One region of the Aeromonas simiae genome, then DNA from elsewhere that is predicted to be linked to it. Evidence: predicted binding sites of a transcription regulator. Region 1 holds the regulator's gene; the other holds the start of a gene.

Region 1 (7,710 bases):
ACATGAATCGCCAGACCTTGATGTTTGCCGTTCTGTTTATTGTAGCGTTAGCCTGTTGGCGGGTACTCGACCGTAAACCCGATGAGCTGGCTGGGCCCAAGAAGGAGCATTTCCAACCCGATTTTGTCGTGCACGATGTGGTGACGCGTCAATATGACAAGCAGGGGCGGCTGACCGAACGTTTGACCTCCCGTTACGCTGAGTATTTCCGGGCCATTGAGATGGCCAACTTGCAGCAACCCGAGCTGACCCTTTACAACGAAAGCGGCGTTCCCGAGTGGCGAGTGAAAGCCAAGGAAGGGGTATGGAATGCCAACGACAGCGCCGTGCTGCGTAATGAAGTGCATGCCGATGGTCTGCTGCCGGATAGTTTTGTCAAAACCTTGGATACCGAATACATGGAGTTGGATCTGACCAACCAGGACGTGCGCAGCAACAAGCAGGTTCTGGTGGTTGGCCCCTCCTTCCAGACTCAGGGGGTCGGCCTGCGCGGCAACCTGAATACCCGTTACTTTGAATTACTGGAACAGAGTCATGCGATCTATTTCAATGAAAAACGCTAACCTGGCCCTGGCGGCCCTGCTCTGCTGTGGCGCTTTGCAGGCCAAGCAGTCCGACTTCTCCGAGCCGGTCTATGTGGATGCGGTGACTCAGACAGCCGAGTTGCAGGATAACCGCCTCACCTTCAATCAGGATGTGACCATCAATCAGGGTACCATCAAGATCAAAGCCGATAAGGTGGTGGTGGTGCGCAGTGGTGAGAAAGGGTCCGAGGTGATGACCGCCTACGGCAAGCCCGCCACCTTCTTTCAGATCCTCGATAACGGTAAGCCGGTCAACGCCCATGGCGACACCATCCGCTACGAGCTTAAGAAGCGCTTGGTGACCATCACTGGAAAGGGCCAGCTCAAGCAGGAAGACAGCCAGATCAACGGTGATGTGATACGGTACGACATCGTCAAACAGAAGATGGTGGCGGAGAGCAATCAGCAGAACTCCAGGGTCAAGACGGTCTTCCTGCCGGATCAGATGGAAAGCTTCGACAAGCCAACCAATGGCAAGAAGGAGTAATCACAGATGGCGGTATTGAAAGCAGTTGGCCTGCAAAAGAGCTACAAGGGGCGTCAGGTTGTCAGCGAAGTGAGCCTCGAAGTGGGAACCGGCCAGATCGTGGGGTTGCTTGGTCCGAACGGCGCCGGTAAGACCACCTCTTTTTACATGATAGTGGGGCTGGTACAGCGGGATGAAGGCTGCATCACTATTGATGAGCGCGACATCAGTACCCAACCCATGCACGAACGAGCACGTAACGGTATCGGTTATCTGCCACAGGAAGCCTCCATCTTTCGCCGTCTGTCGGTGTTTGACAATCTGATGGGGGTAATGGAAACCCGTAAGGAGTTGACCCGTGCGCAGCGGGAGGAGAATGTTGAGCAACTGCTTGAGGAGTTCAACATCACCCATATCCGCGATAGCCTGGGTCAGAGCCTCTCTGGTGGTGAGCGTCGCCGGGTGGAGATCGCCCGTGCGCTGGCGGCCGATCCTCGTTTCATTTTGCTTGATGAGCCCTTTGCTGGCGTGGATCCGATTTCTGTGATTGATATCAAGAAGATCATCCAGCACCTCAAGGATCGCGGCTTGGGTGTCTTGATCACCGACCACAATGTCAGAGAGACTCTGGATGTGTGTGAGAAGGCCTATATCGTCAGTCACGGCAAGATGATAGCGGAGGGAACACCGAGCGAGATCCTGGCGGATGAGCAGGTCAAGCGGGTCTATCTGGGTGATCAATTCAGTCTATAGTAAGGGGGAAGCCCCGGGCCCGAGCGCTGAACAATAAGGATATTCCAACATAGATGAAGCCGACACTGCAGTTGCGTCTGGGTCAGCAGTTGACCATGACGCCACAACTACAACAAGCAATTCGTCTGCTCCAGCTCTCCACCCTGGAACTTCAGCAGGAAATCCAGCAAGCCCTCGAGAGTAACCCCTTGCTGGAGCAGGAAGAAGTCGAACCTGATGTCACCTCCCTCGACAGTGCCTCTGATAACAGCCAGATGGACTCTTCAGAGGCCATGTCACAGGAACAAATGCCCGATGAGTTGCCGGTCGATACGACGTGGGATGAGATCTACTCGGCCGGTACGGCGCAGCTCGCTGCCCCCAGTTTCGATGGTGAAGATTCTGTCTACCAAGGGGAAACGACCGAAAACTTGCAGGATTATCTGCTGTGGCAGATGCGATTAACCCCGTTTTCTGATGTGGATGCCGCCATTGCGCTGGCAATTATCGACGCAGTGGATGAGTCCGGCTACCTGACCGTCTCCCTTGAGGATATTCATACGGCAGTCAGCTCGGATGAGTACGATGTGGAGATGGACGAGGTGGAAGCTGTGCTCAAGCGAGTACAGCGTTTTGACCCGGTTGGGGTGGCCGCCCGTTCTGTGCAGGAGTGCCTGTTGATCCAACTGGGGCAGTTTGCACCAGACCTGCCCTGGCTCAAGGAGGCCATTGAGGTGGTCACCCATCATATGGATCTGCTAGGTGCCAGGGACTACCGGACGCTAGCCCGCAAGACTCGGCTTAAAGAAAGCGATCTCAAGGAGGTGCTGGATCTGATCCAGCAGCTGGAGCCTCGCCCTGGTAACAGCGTGGTGCAGGGGGATTCCCAGTACGTGATCCCAGATGTGTCCGTGGTGAAGAAGGGGAGCAAATGGGTGGTCGAGCTTAATCCGGATAGCGCCCCGCGCATCCGGGTCAACGAGACCTATGCGGCCATGGCACGAAGTGCCCGCAACAGCTCAGATACCCAATTCATCCGCTCTCACCTGCAAGAAGCTCGCTGGTTTATCAAGAGCCTGGAGAGCCGCAACGATACTCTGCTCAAAGTGGCGAGTTGTATCGTAGAACAGCAACAAGGTTTTTTTGAGTACGGTGAAGAGGCGATGAAGCCCATGGTACTCAACGATATTGCCGAGGCGGTCGAGATGCATGAGTCGACCATCTCACGGGTGACTACCCAAAAATATATGCATACCCCACGCGGTATTTTCGAGCTCAAATATTTCTTCTCGAGCCACGTCAACACCGAAGGGGGAGGAGAGTGTTCATCGACCGCCATCAGGGCTTTGATCAAGAAGCTGGTGACGGCCGAAAACCCTGCTAAGCCGCTCAGTGACAGCAAGATCACCGATCTGTTAGCGGAGCAGGGGATCATGGTGGCAAGACGGACCATCGCCAAATATCGCGAGTCCCTCATGATCCCACCATCTAATCAGCGCAAGCGCCTGGTGTAGGCACAACATAAGGAAGACGTTATGCAAATCAACCTGACTGGACACCATGTAGAGATCACTGAAGCATTGCGTGATTATGTCACCGGCAAGTTTGCCCGGCTGGAGCGCCATTTCGACCATATCAATAACGTCCATGTGGTTCTTAACGTTGAAAAACTCAAGCAGATTGCCGAAGCCAAGCTGCACGTCAACGGGGGCGAGGTTTTCGCTAATTCCGAACATGCCGATATGTATGCAGCCATCGATACCTTGATTGATAAGCTGGATCGGCAGATCATCAAACACAAAGACAAGCTACAGCAAAAATAACATGCAACTGGAACACATATTGAGCAGGGACTGTACCAAGAGTGCAGTCCCTTGTAGTAGTAAGAAGCGCGCTCTGGAACTCATCAGCGAGCTAGCCGCCGATCACCTCGGCACTTCCCGACAGGCTCTTTTTGAGTGCCTGCTGGCCCGTGAAAAGATGGGAAGTACCGGCATCGGTGCTGGTATCGCAATCCCGCACGGCCGCATTGATGACGAGTTCCCGCCGACCGCCGTGTTGATGACCTTCGCAGAGCCCATTCCTTTTGATTCGGTCGACAACCAGCCTGTCGATCTCCTGTTTGCCCTGCTGGTACCCGAGAGCGAGTGCAAGCAGCACCTGAAGACCCTTTCCTTGATGGCCTCCCGGCTTGGTGATAAGGCGATTTGCCGCCAATTGCGCCAAGCGGGCAGTGATGAAGAACTCTACCAGATCATGATTTCGGCCTGATCCCTGGTTGGTCGCCGTTTCACCACCTGCATTCTGAGGAGGAAAGTATGCAACTCATCGTCGTCAGTGGGCGTTCCGGCTCTGGCAAGACCGTGGCTCTGCGGGTGCTGGAGGATCTTGGCTACTACTGTGTCGACAACTTGCCCGTCAATCTGTTGCCACAGTTGATCGTGGCAGTGGAGGGGCAATACGACCGGCTGGCCGTCAGTATCGATGTGCGCAACTTGCCTGCCACCTCAGACAAGCTGGAGAACCTGTTGCAACAGGTGCGTGGCGATGGGCGGGTAGAGTACATCAGTTTCTTCTTCGATGCCGAGAACACCACTCTGCTCAAGCGCTATGGCGAGAGCCGCCGTCTGCACCCCCTGTCACGTGATCACCTTTCACTGGATGAGGCGATCCGCAAGGAGACCCACCTGCTGGCTCCGCTCTCCTCCACCGCAGACCTGCGCATCGATACGACCAACCTCAGCATTCACGATCTGAGCGAACTCATCAAGACACGGGTACTCGGCAAGAAGGAGAATGAGCTGGTACTGGTGTTCGAGTCGTTTGGTTTCAAATACGGGATCCCGAAGGATGCTGACTTCGTCTTCGATGCCCGTTTTTTACCGAACCCGCACTGGATCCCCGAGCTCAAGCCCTACACGGGCAAGGATGAGCCGGTTGCCCGTTACCTCGCCAGCCAACCCGACGTGATGCAGTTCACCTTACAGATCGAGAACATGCTGGCTACCTGGCTCCCTCATCTGGAGCGTAATAACCGCAGCTATCTGACGGTCGGGATCGGTTGTACCGGTGGTCAGCATCGCTCGGTGTTCATCGCCGAGCAGTTGGCCTCCTCTTTCCGTGCTCTGGGCAAGAATGTGCAGATCCGCCACCGTACCCTCGATAAGAGCAAGGAGGGGGCATGACGCTGCATGCCTCGGTCGAGGTTAGAAACAAGCTGGGAATGCATGCCAGGCCTGCGATCATGCTCTTTGAGCTGGTGCAGAAGTTTGACGCCCAGGTGCTGCTGCGCAATGAGGCCGGTGTCGAGGCGGAAGCCAACAGCATTATCGCCATGTTGATGCTGGAGTCGGCGCAGGGGGGCAATATCGAGGTGCTGGTTGAAGGCCCGGAGGCGGCGCCGGCGCTGGAGGCCGTCATCGCACTGTTTGCCAGCGGGTTTGATGAAGAGTAAGACTCGCTCCGAGGTGACAACGTCAGGCCGGCATTATGCCGGCCTGACTTTTTGGTTTCACTTCTGGGGGTAGCGCAGATCTTCTTCTATGACGACGGGCAGATCTAGGCTCTTGCCGTCACGGACGATGGTGAAGGTCAGTTTGCTGCCGGGGCGGGTTTCGACAATCCGATCCATCGCATTGCGGATCCCCTTGATCGCCTCGCCGTTGATCTTGAGCAGCACATCCCCACGCAGCATCCCCGCCTTGGTGGCCGGACCATTGGGGTCTAGGTTTTCGACCACCAGACCACTTAGGTCACCGAGATTCATCATGCGGGCAATGATGGGGTTGATCTCGATACTGGATATGCCGAGGTAACCACGGATGACCCGACCGTGGGTGATCAGCTCGTCCATGATGCGCTTGGCCAGTTTATAGGGAATGGCGAAGCTGATGCCGTAGCTCTCCTGATTACCGTTGATGTGATAGGCGGCGGTGTTGATGCCGACCAGATCGCCCCGAGCATTGACCAGCGCCCCCCCCGAGTTGCCCTCATTGATGGCGGCGTCGGTTTGCAGCAGGTCCTGACGCCCGTTGCTCTCCGGCCCCATACTGGATAGGCCGATCCGCCCCGTCGCACTGATGATGCCCTGCGTGATGGTCTGCCCCACGTTGTAGGGGTTGCCGATAGCGAGCACGATATCGCCCACCTCGGGTTGATTCTCCGGATTTTGTGGGATCACAGGGAGGCTGTCTGCCTCGATATAGAGGACGGCCAAGTCGGTCAGTTTGTCAGTACCGACCAGCTCGGCGGTGAAGATGCGCCCATCCTGCAAGGCGACGATGATCTGGTCTGCCTCGGCAATCACGTGGTAGTTAGTGAGGATGTGGCCCCGCTCGCTCATGATGACGCCAGAGCCGAGCCCCTGAGGGGTCAGCTCTGACTGGTTATTACGCGAGGTGAAGCTGCGGGTATAGATATTGACGACGGCAGGGCCGGCTCGATGCGCTGCATAGGAGAAACTCATGTCTCGAGTTGAGCTGATAGACATGGGGGCGCCGCCACGCAGAGCGGGAAAAAACAGCAGCAGGATGGCTGCCATGGCTAGGCCAAAGCCAATAGCCTTACTCAAGTAACTGAGAGTAGGGGGGATTTTCATCTGCGTCTCATCCGAACCGTCGCCGGCTGAGGATAGCATTATCTATGCTTAAAAATAAGCCGCGGGTATCTCCCGCGGCTTGATTTCAACAACATACCGATCAGCGGATGACCAGATAGAGAGAGGCATCACCGCGCTGGATGTTGAGTGCCAGCACATCGCTCTTCGGTTTGAGCACCTTGCCGAGTTCGCTCAGGTTGTTCACTCGTACCCGGTTGACACCGATAATGATGTCTCCCTTCTGCAAGCCGGATGCGGCAGCGGCGGAGCGCGGATTGATGTCGCTCACCTCGACACCGGTGACCGGTTCGCTGACGTTGCTCAGCTTGGCGCCATCCAGTGCCGGGTGCAGCACATCGGCGCGTACGTCGCTGTCATCGGCCTGTTTCAGGGTGACGGCGGCAACTTGCTCATTGCCATCGCGGATCAAGCCAAGTTTGACCTGTTTGCCAGCCCCCATGGTGGCGATCTTGGCGCGCAACTCACCGAAGGAGCGGATCTCCTTGCCATCGATGCTGACGATGATGTCACCGGCCTTAATCCCGGCTTTCTCGGCGGCGGAGCCCGGCATCACCTGATTGACGAAGGCACCGTACTGTTTGTCGTAGCCGAAGGTTTTGGCGATATCGGAGGTCAGTTCGGTCCCCTGGATCCCCAGTTGGCCGCGGCGGACTTCGCCGAACTTGACGATCTGATCGGTCAGGTCGCGCACCATGTTGGAGGGGATGGCGAAGCCGATGCCGATGTTGCCACCATTTGGCCCCAGAATGGCGGTGTTGATGCCGATCAGCTCACCCTTGAGGTTGATGAGGGCACCACCCGAGTTGCCAGAGTTGATGGCGGCATCGGTCTGGATAAAGTTCTCGAAGTTCTCGATATTCAGGCCGCTGCGCCCAAGCGCTGAGACGATACCCGAGGTCACGGTCTGACCAAGGCCAAACGGGTTGCCGATAGCGAGGGCATAGTCACCGACCCGCAGCTTGTCGGAGTCGGCCATCTGGATCTGAACCAGGTTGTCAGCCTTGATCTGCAGCAGGGCGATATCGGATTGCTTGTCCTCGCCAATCTTCTTGGCGGTGAACTCGCGCCCGTCCTTCAGGCTGACTTTGATCTCGTCGGCTTCGTGCACCACGTGGGCGTTGGTGATCACATAGCCCTTCTTGGTGTCGATGATGACGCCGGAGCCGAGGGCCTGGAAGGGTTGCTCCTGTACCTGTTCGCTTGGCATGTCGGGGCCGAAGAAGAAGCGGAAGGGCTCGGGCAGGCGTTGGCGGGTGATCTTCTTGCCGGAAACGGAGATGTTGACCACCGCCGGGGTGACCTGCTCGATC
Region 2 (7,710 bases), 990 kb from region 1:
GCTGCCGGTAGGGCGCATGGCGGTGGAGTGGCTCGGCAAGTGGCTGGCCATGCGTCCGGCTTTTGCCCAAGCGGACGAACCGGCCTTGTTCCTCTCCAAGCAGAAGCGGCGCATCAGCGCTCGCTCGGTACAACTGCGCCTCGACCAGTGGGGCAACCGCCAGGCGCTGGATGCCCATGTGCACCCGCACAAGCTGCGCCACAGCTTCGCTACCCACATGCTGGAGTCTTCCGGCGATCTGCGGGCGGTGCAGGAGCTGCTCGGCCACGCCAATCTGGCCACGACCCAGATCTATACCCACCTCGATTTTCAGCACCTGGCCAAGGTTTATGACCAGGCGCATCCCCGCGCCAAACGCAGCCAGGACGAGGACGAGTAACAAGGAGCCTCCATGCGTTTTTACCGCCGATGGCAGCCGGTGAGCGCCATCACCTTCGATCTCGACGACACCCTCTATGACAACCGCCCCACCATGGTGCGGGCGGAAGCCTGGCTGGTGGCGCACATGCGAGGGGAGTACCTGGAAACAGCCATGCTTGATGCCGCGCGCTGGGCCGACATCAAGCGAGCCCTGCTGCTGGCCGAACCCGATCTGGCCCACGACGTGAGCCTCTCCCGTCGCCGTCAGTTGCAGGCCGGCCTCGAACTCGGTGGCATGGCGCCTGCCCAGGCGCAGGCCGAGGCCGAGCGGGTCTTTACTCTGTTCATGGCGCAGCGTTCGGAGGTGGAGGTGGCACCGCAGACACACCAACTGCTCGGCCAGTTGGCCGAGCGTTACCCGCTGGTGGCCATCACCAACGGCAACCTGGATCTGGAGTGGGCGGGGCTGGCCGGTTATTTTCGCCATGTGCACCGGGCCGGTGAGGGGCGAAGGATGAAGCCGGAAGCGGATCTGTTTTCCCTGGCGCTGGCGGATTTGAACTTACCGCCCCAGCAGGTGCTGCATGTGGGGGATCACCCGATCACCGATCTGCTCGGAGCCCGCCGCCATGGTTTGCGCTGCGCCTGGCTCAACGAGCGGGGGCTGGCCCGTCCGGCCCAACTGCCCGATGTGGAGCTGAGCCGGCTGGCCGAGCTGGGCCCGCTGCTGCTCTGACTAGAGGTCGAGCTCTTTGAGCTTGCGGGTCAGGGTGTTGCGGCCCCAGCCGAGCAGGCGGGCAGCCTCCTGCTTGTGGCCATGGGTGTGCTCCAGCGCCGTCTCCAGCATGATCTTCTCGAACTGGGGCAGGGCATCGGAGAGGATGTCCACCTCGCCGCGCGCCAGCCGGGTGGCCACCCAGCTCTGCAACATCTCCTGCCAGTTGAGCGGAGCACCCCCCTCGCGGCTCTCTTGCGGGCTCTCGCCCGGATGAAGCAGTTCGGAGGGGAGATCCGACACCAGCACCTCCTGCCCTGACGCCATCACGGTGAGCCAGCGGCAGACGTTCTCCAGCTGACGCACGTTGCCCGGCCAGGGCAGGCGGCTCATGTACACCTCGCTATCCGGATGCAGGCTCTTGGGCTCGACCCCCAGCTCGCGGGCGGCGCGCAGCAGGAAGTGGCGTGCCAACTGCGGAATGTCTTCACGTCGCTCCTTGAGTGCAGGAATGTGGATGCGGATGACATTGAGGCGGTGGAAGAGATCCTCACGAAAGTCCCCTTCGGCGACCCGCTTCTCCAGATTCTGGTGGGTGGCGGCGATGATCCGCACGTCTACCTGCACCGGCTGGTGTCCCCCCACTCGATAGAACTGGCCGTCGGCCAGCACCCGCAGCAATCGGGTCTGCACGTCGAGCGGCATGTCGCCTATCTCGTCGAGAAACAGGGTGCCGCCGTTGGCCTGCTCGAAGCGGCCGTGACGGATGTTGTTGGCGCCGGTGAAGGCCCCCTTCTCGTGGCCGAACAGCTCAGATTCGATGAGATCCTTGGGGATGGCCGCCATGTTGAGGGCGATGAAGGGCTTGTGAGAGCGCGGGCTGTGGCGGTGTAGCGCATGGGCAACCAGCTCCTTGCCGGTGCCGCTCTGGCCGTTGATGAGCACCGAGATGCTCGAGCGCGACAGGCGACCGATGGCACGGAACACCTCCTGCATGGCAGGCGCTTCACCGATGATCTCGGGGCTGCTGTCTTGCTCGGGTTGGGTGATGCGGCGCTTGCTGCGCTGCTCCTTGAGGTGGTTCTCGGCGCGTCGCACCAGGGCCACCGCCTCATCGATATCGAACGGCTTGGGCAGGTATTCGAAGGCGCCGCGTTGGTAAGCATTGACCGCGCTGTCGAGATCCGAGTGGGCGGTCATGATGATGACCGGCAGATCCGGTTGCAGCAGGTGGATCTGGTCGAGCAGGCTGAGGCCGTCCAGCCCCGGCATGCGGATGTCGGAGAGGATCACATCCGGTGCCCTGTGTTGCAGGGCATCGAGCAGGGTCTCGCCGGCCTCGAAGGACTCGCAGATCATGCCTTCGCTGCTGAGGGCTCGCTCCAGTACCCAGCGAATCGAGCTGTCGTCATCGACGATCCATACCTTAGCTGTCATGGTGTGTCCTCATTTGCGAAGCGGAAGATAGATGCAGAATTCGGTGTGGCCCGGCCAGCTGATGCACTCGATACGCCCCTTGTGCTGGTCGATGAGATTCTGGGCGATGGAGAGGCCGAGCCCTGTCCCTCCCTCCTTGCCGGTCACCATGGGGTAGAAGAGGGTGTCGCGGATCCCCTCCGGGATGCCGGGGCCGTTGTCGATGATCTTGATCTCGGCCGCCAGCCGGTAACGCTGGCCGTGGATGGTCACCTGAAAGGCGGTGCGGGTGCGCAGCCGGATCACCCCCTGCTCGCCGAGGGCCTCGGCGGCGTTGCGCACTATGTTGAGGAAGGCTTGCTGCAGTTGGTCGGCCTCCATCTCGAAGTCGGGGATGCTGGGGTCATAGTCGCGCTCGATGCGGATCCCGGCCGGCAGCTCCAACTCCACCAGGCGGCGCACCTGCTCCAGCACCGAGTGGACGTTGTGCACCTGGTGGCGCCCTGGACGCTGCGGGCCGAGCAGGCGATCGACCAAGAGCCGCAGTCGATCGGCCTGCTCGATGATGATGCCGGTATATTCGCGCAAGGCGGGGTCGGGCAGCTCTTTTTGCAGCAACTGGGCCGCCCCGCGTAGCCCGCCGAGCGGGTTCTTGATCTCGTGGGCCAGGCCGCGCACCAGCTCCTTGGCGGCCTGCTGCTGGGCGTGTTGCTGCAACTCCTGGCTGATTTTCTTCTGCTGGTCGATCTTGCGCAGCTCGACCAGCATCAGGCGCTGCTCATGGTCGGCCAGCGGCGTGGCGCTGATCTCGACCAGACGGGGTTCGCCCTCAACCACCAGGGTCACCTCACTGTCGGTAAACCCCTGTCCGGAGCCAAGTCCCTGGCGCAGCCGTTGCAGATCGAGGGAGATGTGCTCGAGCAGTTGCGGCAGTTCGAGGCCGATGAGGCGGCGCTGGCTCAACGAGAGCAGTTGTTCGGCTGCCGGGTTGACGTAGTGAATGCACAGCTGTTCGTCGATGAGGATGACGGCAGTGAGCAGATTGTCGAGAACGACCCTGGCATGATCAGAGGAGCGGTCTGGCACGGTCTTCTCCCTAAAACGGTGCATTGCACCAAAGTGGTGCTTGAAGTCTACCCGCTCTGGTGCGTCGGATCACTCCCTATTGCCTGGGCGTCGCCTTGGGCTGGGAACCGATCCGGGCCCGGTGCAGGTAGAACCTGGATTCTATGGTTTTAGCAAGGATCGTACCGTCTGGGCTAACGACGTCGAGATGCAGGCGGTGAGCGCCCCTGTCGATGTTTTGCAGTTGCAGCGCCAGGGCGTTCTCTTGGCTGGCGACCAAGCGGCCATCCAGCCAGACCTTAAGGGTGAAGGGAGTCGTGATAGCCGGGGTGAGGCGGGCGGCAATTCGCACCACTCCTTGGTTGTCGCGGATCGTGGCCTCTGGCTCGGGTGACACCAGTTGTAACTGATGGGAGGGGGTGGGAAGGGTGGGGGCCGCCATCGAGGAAGCCGATGTCTGCACCGCCATGGGGCCTGTGCCAAGCAGGGGAGGCTCGGCCAAGTCGATGCGGGTTGCCGCCGGTTGCGGGGTATCGCTGTAGTGGCTGACGCCGTGGCGATCCACCCAGTGATAGACCGGTTCGGCCGCCAGCAGTGGGCTGGTCAGAAAAACCAGCCAGAGTCCTCTTCTCATGATACCCGCCTCCTCTTTCCTGCCAGAAAGCCTAACAGAGCGGCAATAAAAAACCCGCCTCGAGGGCGGGTTTTCCACGGCAGAGCCGGCTTACAGGGAGTAGTACAGCTCGAACTCAACCGGGTGCGGGGTCATGCGCACGCGATCCACGTCAGCCTGCTTGAGCTCCAGGTAGGCGTTGATGAAGTCATCGCTGAACACGCCGCCACGGGTCAGGAACTCGCGATCGGCATCCAGAGAGGCCAGGGCTTCGTCCAGCGAGCCGGCAACGGTCGGGATCTCGGCCGCTTCTTCAGCCGGCAGATCGTACAGGTTCTTATCCATGGCATCGCCCGGATGGATCTTGTTGATGATGCCGTCCAGACCGGCCATCAGCTGGGCTGCAAAGGCCAGGTACGGGTTGGCGCACGGATCCGGGAAGCGGACTTCGATACGACGACCCTTCGGGCTCGGCACGATGGGGATACGGATGGAAGCGGAGCGGTTGCGGGCGGAGTAGGCCAGCATGACCGGAGCTTCGTAGCCGGGCACCAGACGCTTGTAGGAGTTGGTAGCCGGGTTGGTGAAGGCGTTCAGCGCCTTAGCGTGCTTGATGATACCGCCGATGTAGTGCAGTGCCATCTCGGACAGACCGCCGTACAGGTCACCGGCGAACAGGTTGACCCCGTCCTTGGCCAGGGACTGGTGGCAGTGCATGCCGGAGCCGTTGTCACCAAACATGGGCTTGGGCATGAAGGTCACGGTCTTGTTGTAGGCGTGAGCCACGTTGTGGATCACGTACTTCAGTACCTGTACTTCGTCAGCCTTGGAGGTCAGGGTGTTGAAGCGGGTGGCGATCTCGTTCTGACCGGCAGTGGCCACTTCGTGGTGGTGGGCTTCAACAACCTGGCCCATCTCTTCCAGGATCAGGCACATGGCGGCACGGATGTCCTGGGAGGAGTCAACCGGCGCAACCGGGAAGTAACCCCCCTTGACGAACGGGCGGTGACCCTTGTTACCGTGCTCGTAGTCGGTACCGGAGTTCCATGCGGCCTCTTCGGATTCGATCTTCACGAAGGTGTGACCCATGGTGGTCGAGAAGGTGATGTTGTCGAACATGAAGAATTCCGGCTCCGGCCCGAACAGCACGGTGTCAGCGATGCCGCTGGACTTCAGGAAATCTTCGGCGCGCTTGGCGATGGAGCGCGGGTCACGGTCGTAGCCTTGCATGGTGGCCGGCTCGAGCACGTCACAAACGATGTTCAGGGTGGTCTCTTCGGTGAAGGGATCCAGCTTGGCGGTGGCGGGATCCGGCATCAGCACCATGTCAGACTCGTTGATGCCCTTCCAGCCGCCGATGGAGGAGCCATCGAACATCTTGCCATCTTCGAAGAAGTCTTCGTCGACCTGGTGGGAAGGAATAGAGACGTGTTGCTCCTTACCCTTGGTGTCGGTAAAGCGCAGGTCAACAAACTTGACTTCGTGTTCCTTAATCAGGGCCAAAACGTTCTGGGCTGACATCTTGAGTAACCTCCGGTGTTTAAAACTCTAGCGGGTGTAGTGCGTGTCCGATTCTAACTAAGCGAGTATCGTGCCAAGTTTGTGAAGCCTTGATTTTATTGCCTCATCACGGGGCAATGTGCCCGTTGGCAGGGCAAAATGAAGCGGCTTGCACGATCTTGGTGCGTAATTGGATCATTATGGTGCTCTATCATGGTGCATTAGATGACAAATGCAACACTAGGCCATAAATACCTATCTTTCGGTATCTGGTGATGTCTTTTCGGAGCGCTGCGATTCTGCTAGGAAGATCACAAACTCAAGAGTACAATTAGCGCCCAATTTTACCCGGTGATTGAGGCGAGAATGTTAGAAAAACTCCGCAATATTGCGATTATTGCGCACGTTGACCACGGCAAAACAACCCTGGTTGACAAACTGCTGCAGCAGTCCGGTACCCTGGACCGCGGCAGTGAAGGTCAAGAACGCGTGATGGACTCCAACGATCTGGAACGCGAACGTGGCATCACCATTCTCGCCAAGAATACCGCGATTCGCTGGAACGATTACCGGATCAACATCGTCGACACCCCGGGTCACGCCGACTTCGGCGGTGAAGTAGAGCGTGTGCTCTCCATGGTTGACTCCGTGGTTCTGCTGGTCGATGCCGTTGACGGCCCGATGCCGCAGACCCGCTTTGTGACCCAGAAGGCATTTGCCCACGGTCTCAAGCCGATCGTCGTGGTCAACAAGGTTGACCGTCCGGGCGCCCGTCCGGATTGGGTTATCGATCAGGTATTTGACCTGTTCGACAACCTGGGTGCCACCGATGAGCAGCTGGACTTCCCGATCGTCTACGCCTCTGCCCTGAACGGCATCGCCGGTCTGGAGCCGGATGCCCTGGCCGACGACATGACCCCGCTGTTCCAGGCCATCGTTGAGCACGTCTCCCCGCCGGATGCCGATCCGGAAGGCGAGTTCCAGATGCAGATCTCCCAGTTGGATTACAACTCTTACGTGGGTGTTATCGGTATCGGCCGCATCAATCGCGGCAGCGTCAAGCCGAACATGCAGGTCACCATCGTTGCTCGCGACGGCAAGACCCGTACCGGCAAGGTAGGTCAGGTGCTGGGTTACCTCGGCCTGCAACGTACCGAAGTGCAGAGCGCGCAGGCCGGCGACATCATCGCCATCACCGGTCTTGGCGAGCTGAAGATCTCCGACACCATCTGCTCCAACGCCGCTGTCGAGGCCATGACGCCGCTGACCGTGGACGAGCCGACCGTGACCATGACCTTCCAGGTCAACACCTCCCCGTTCGCCGGCAAGGAGGGTAAGTTTGTCACCTCCCGTAACATCCGTGACCGTCTCGACCAGGAGCTGGTGCACAACGTGGCACTGCGCGTGGAAGATACCGAAGATCCGGACAAGTTCCGTGTCTCCGGTCGTGGTGAGCTGCACCTGGGCATCCTGATTGAAAACATGCGCCGCGAAGGTTACGAGCTGGCGGTGTCCCGTCCGGAAGTGATCCTGCGTGAAGAGAACGGCGTCAAGATGGAACCCATCGAGACCCTGACCGTCGACATCGAAGAGCAGAACCAGGGCTCCGTGATGGAGAAGCTGGGCGAGCGTAAGGCTGAGCTGCGTGACATGGTGCCGGATGGCAAGGGTCGCGTACGTCTCGACTACGTCATCCCGGCGCGTGGCCTGATCGGCTTCCAGACCGAGTTCATGACCCTGACCTCCGGTACCGGTCTGCTCTACCACTCCTTCGATCACTACGGTGAGTACCGTGGTGGCAGCATCGGCCAGCGTCAGAACGGCGTGCTGATCTCCAACGCCACCGGTAAGGCGCTGGGCTTCGCCCTGTTCAACCTGCAAGAGCGCGGTCGTCTGATGATCGGTCACGCTACCGAGGTATACGAAGGCCAGGTGATCGGTATCCACACCCGCTCCAACGACCTGACCGTCAACTGCCTGAAGGGCAAGCAACTGACCAACATGCGTGCCTCCGGCACCGATGAGGCCATCGTGCTGACTA

Evidence for each region. The regulator sigma-54, encoded in region 1, starts transcription at its own class of promoters, with help from an activator protein. The targets are predictions, from matches to a motif close to TGGCACNGTTTTNGCTT.
Region 2: the regulator sigma-54 is predicted to act here: its motif matches at 5,750-5,766, upstream of glnA (glutamate--ammonia ligase).

What each region holds. Positions count from the first base shown of each region.
Region 1 is NZ_CP040449.1:3,021,007-3,028,716, reverse strand. Features, by position in the region: gene kdsC (3-deoxy-manno-octulosonate-8-phosphatase KdsC) at 1-6, shown strand, start outside; gene lptC (LPS export ABC transporter periplasmic protein LptC) at 3-563, shown strand; gene lptA (lipopolysaccharide transport periplasmic protein LptA) at 550-1,071, shown strand; gene lptB (LPS export ABC transporter ATP-binding protein) at 1,078-1,803, shown strand; gene FE240_RS14370 (RNA polymerase factor sigma-54) at 1,857-3,296, shown strand; gene hpf (ribosome hibernation promoting factor) at 3,318-3,605, shown strand; gene ptsN (PTS IIA-like nitrogen regulatory protein PtsN) at 3,607-4,053, shown strand; gene rapZ (RNase adapter RapZ) at 4,101-4,967, shown strand; gene npr (PTS phosphocarrier protein NPr) at 4,964-5,236, shown strand; gene degS (outer membrane-stress sensor serine endopeptidase DegS) at 5,294-6,379, opposite strand; gene FE240_RS14340 (Do family serine endopeptidase) at 6,480-7,710, opposite strand, start outside.
Region 2 is NZ_CP040449.1:33,380-41,089, forward strand. Features, by position in the region: gene xerC (tyrosine recombinase XerC) at 1-379, shown strand, start outside; gene FE240_RS00170 (HAD-IA family hydrolase) at 392-1,096, shown strand; gene glnG (nitrogen regulation protein NR(I)) at 1,097-2,512, opposite strand; gene glnL (nitrogen regulation protein NR(II)) at 2,522-3,577, opposite strand; gene FE240_RS00185 (DUF4124 domain-containing protein) at 3,654-4,190, opposite strand; gene glnA (glutamate--ammonia ligase) at 4,281-5,690, opposite strand; gene typA (translational GTPase TypA) at 6,036-7,710, shown strand, end outside.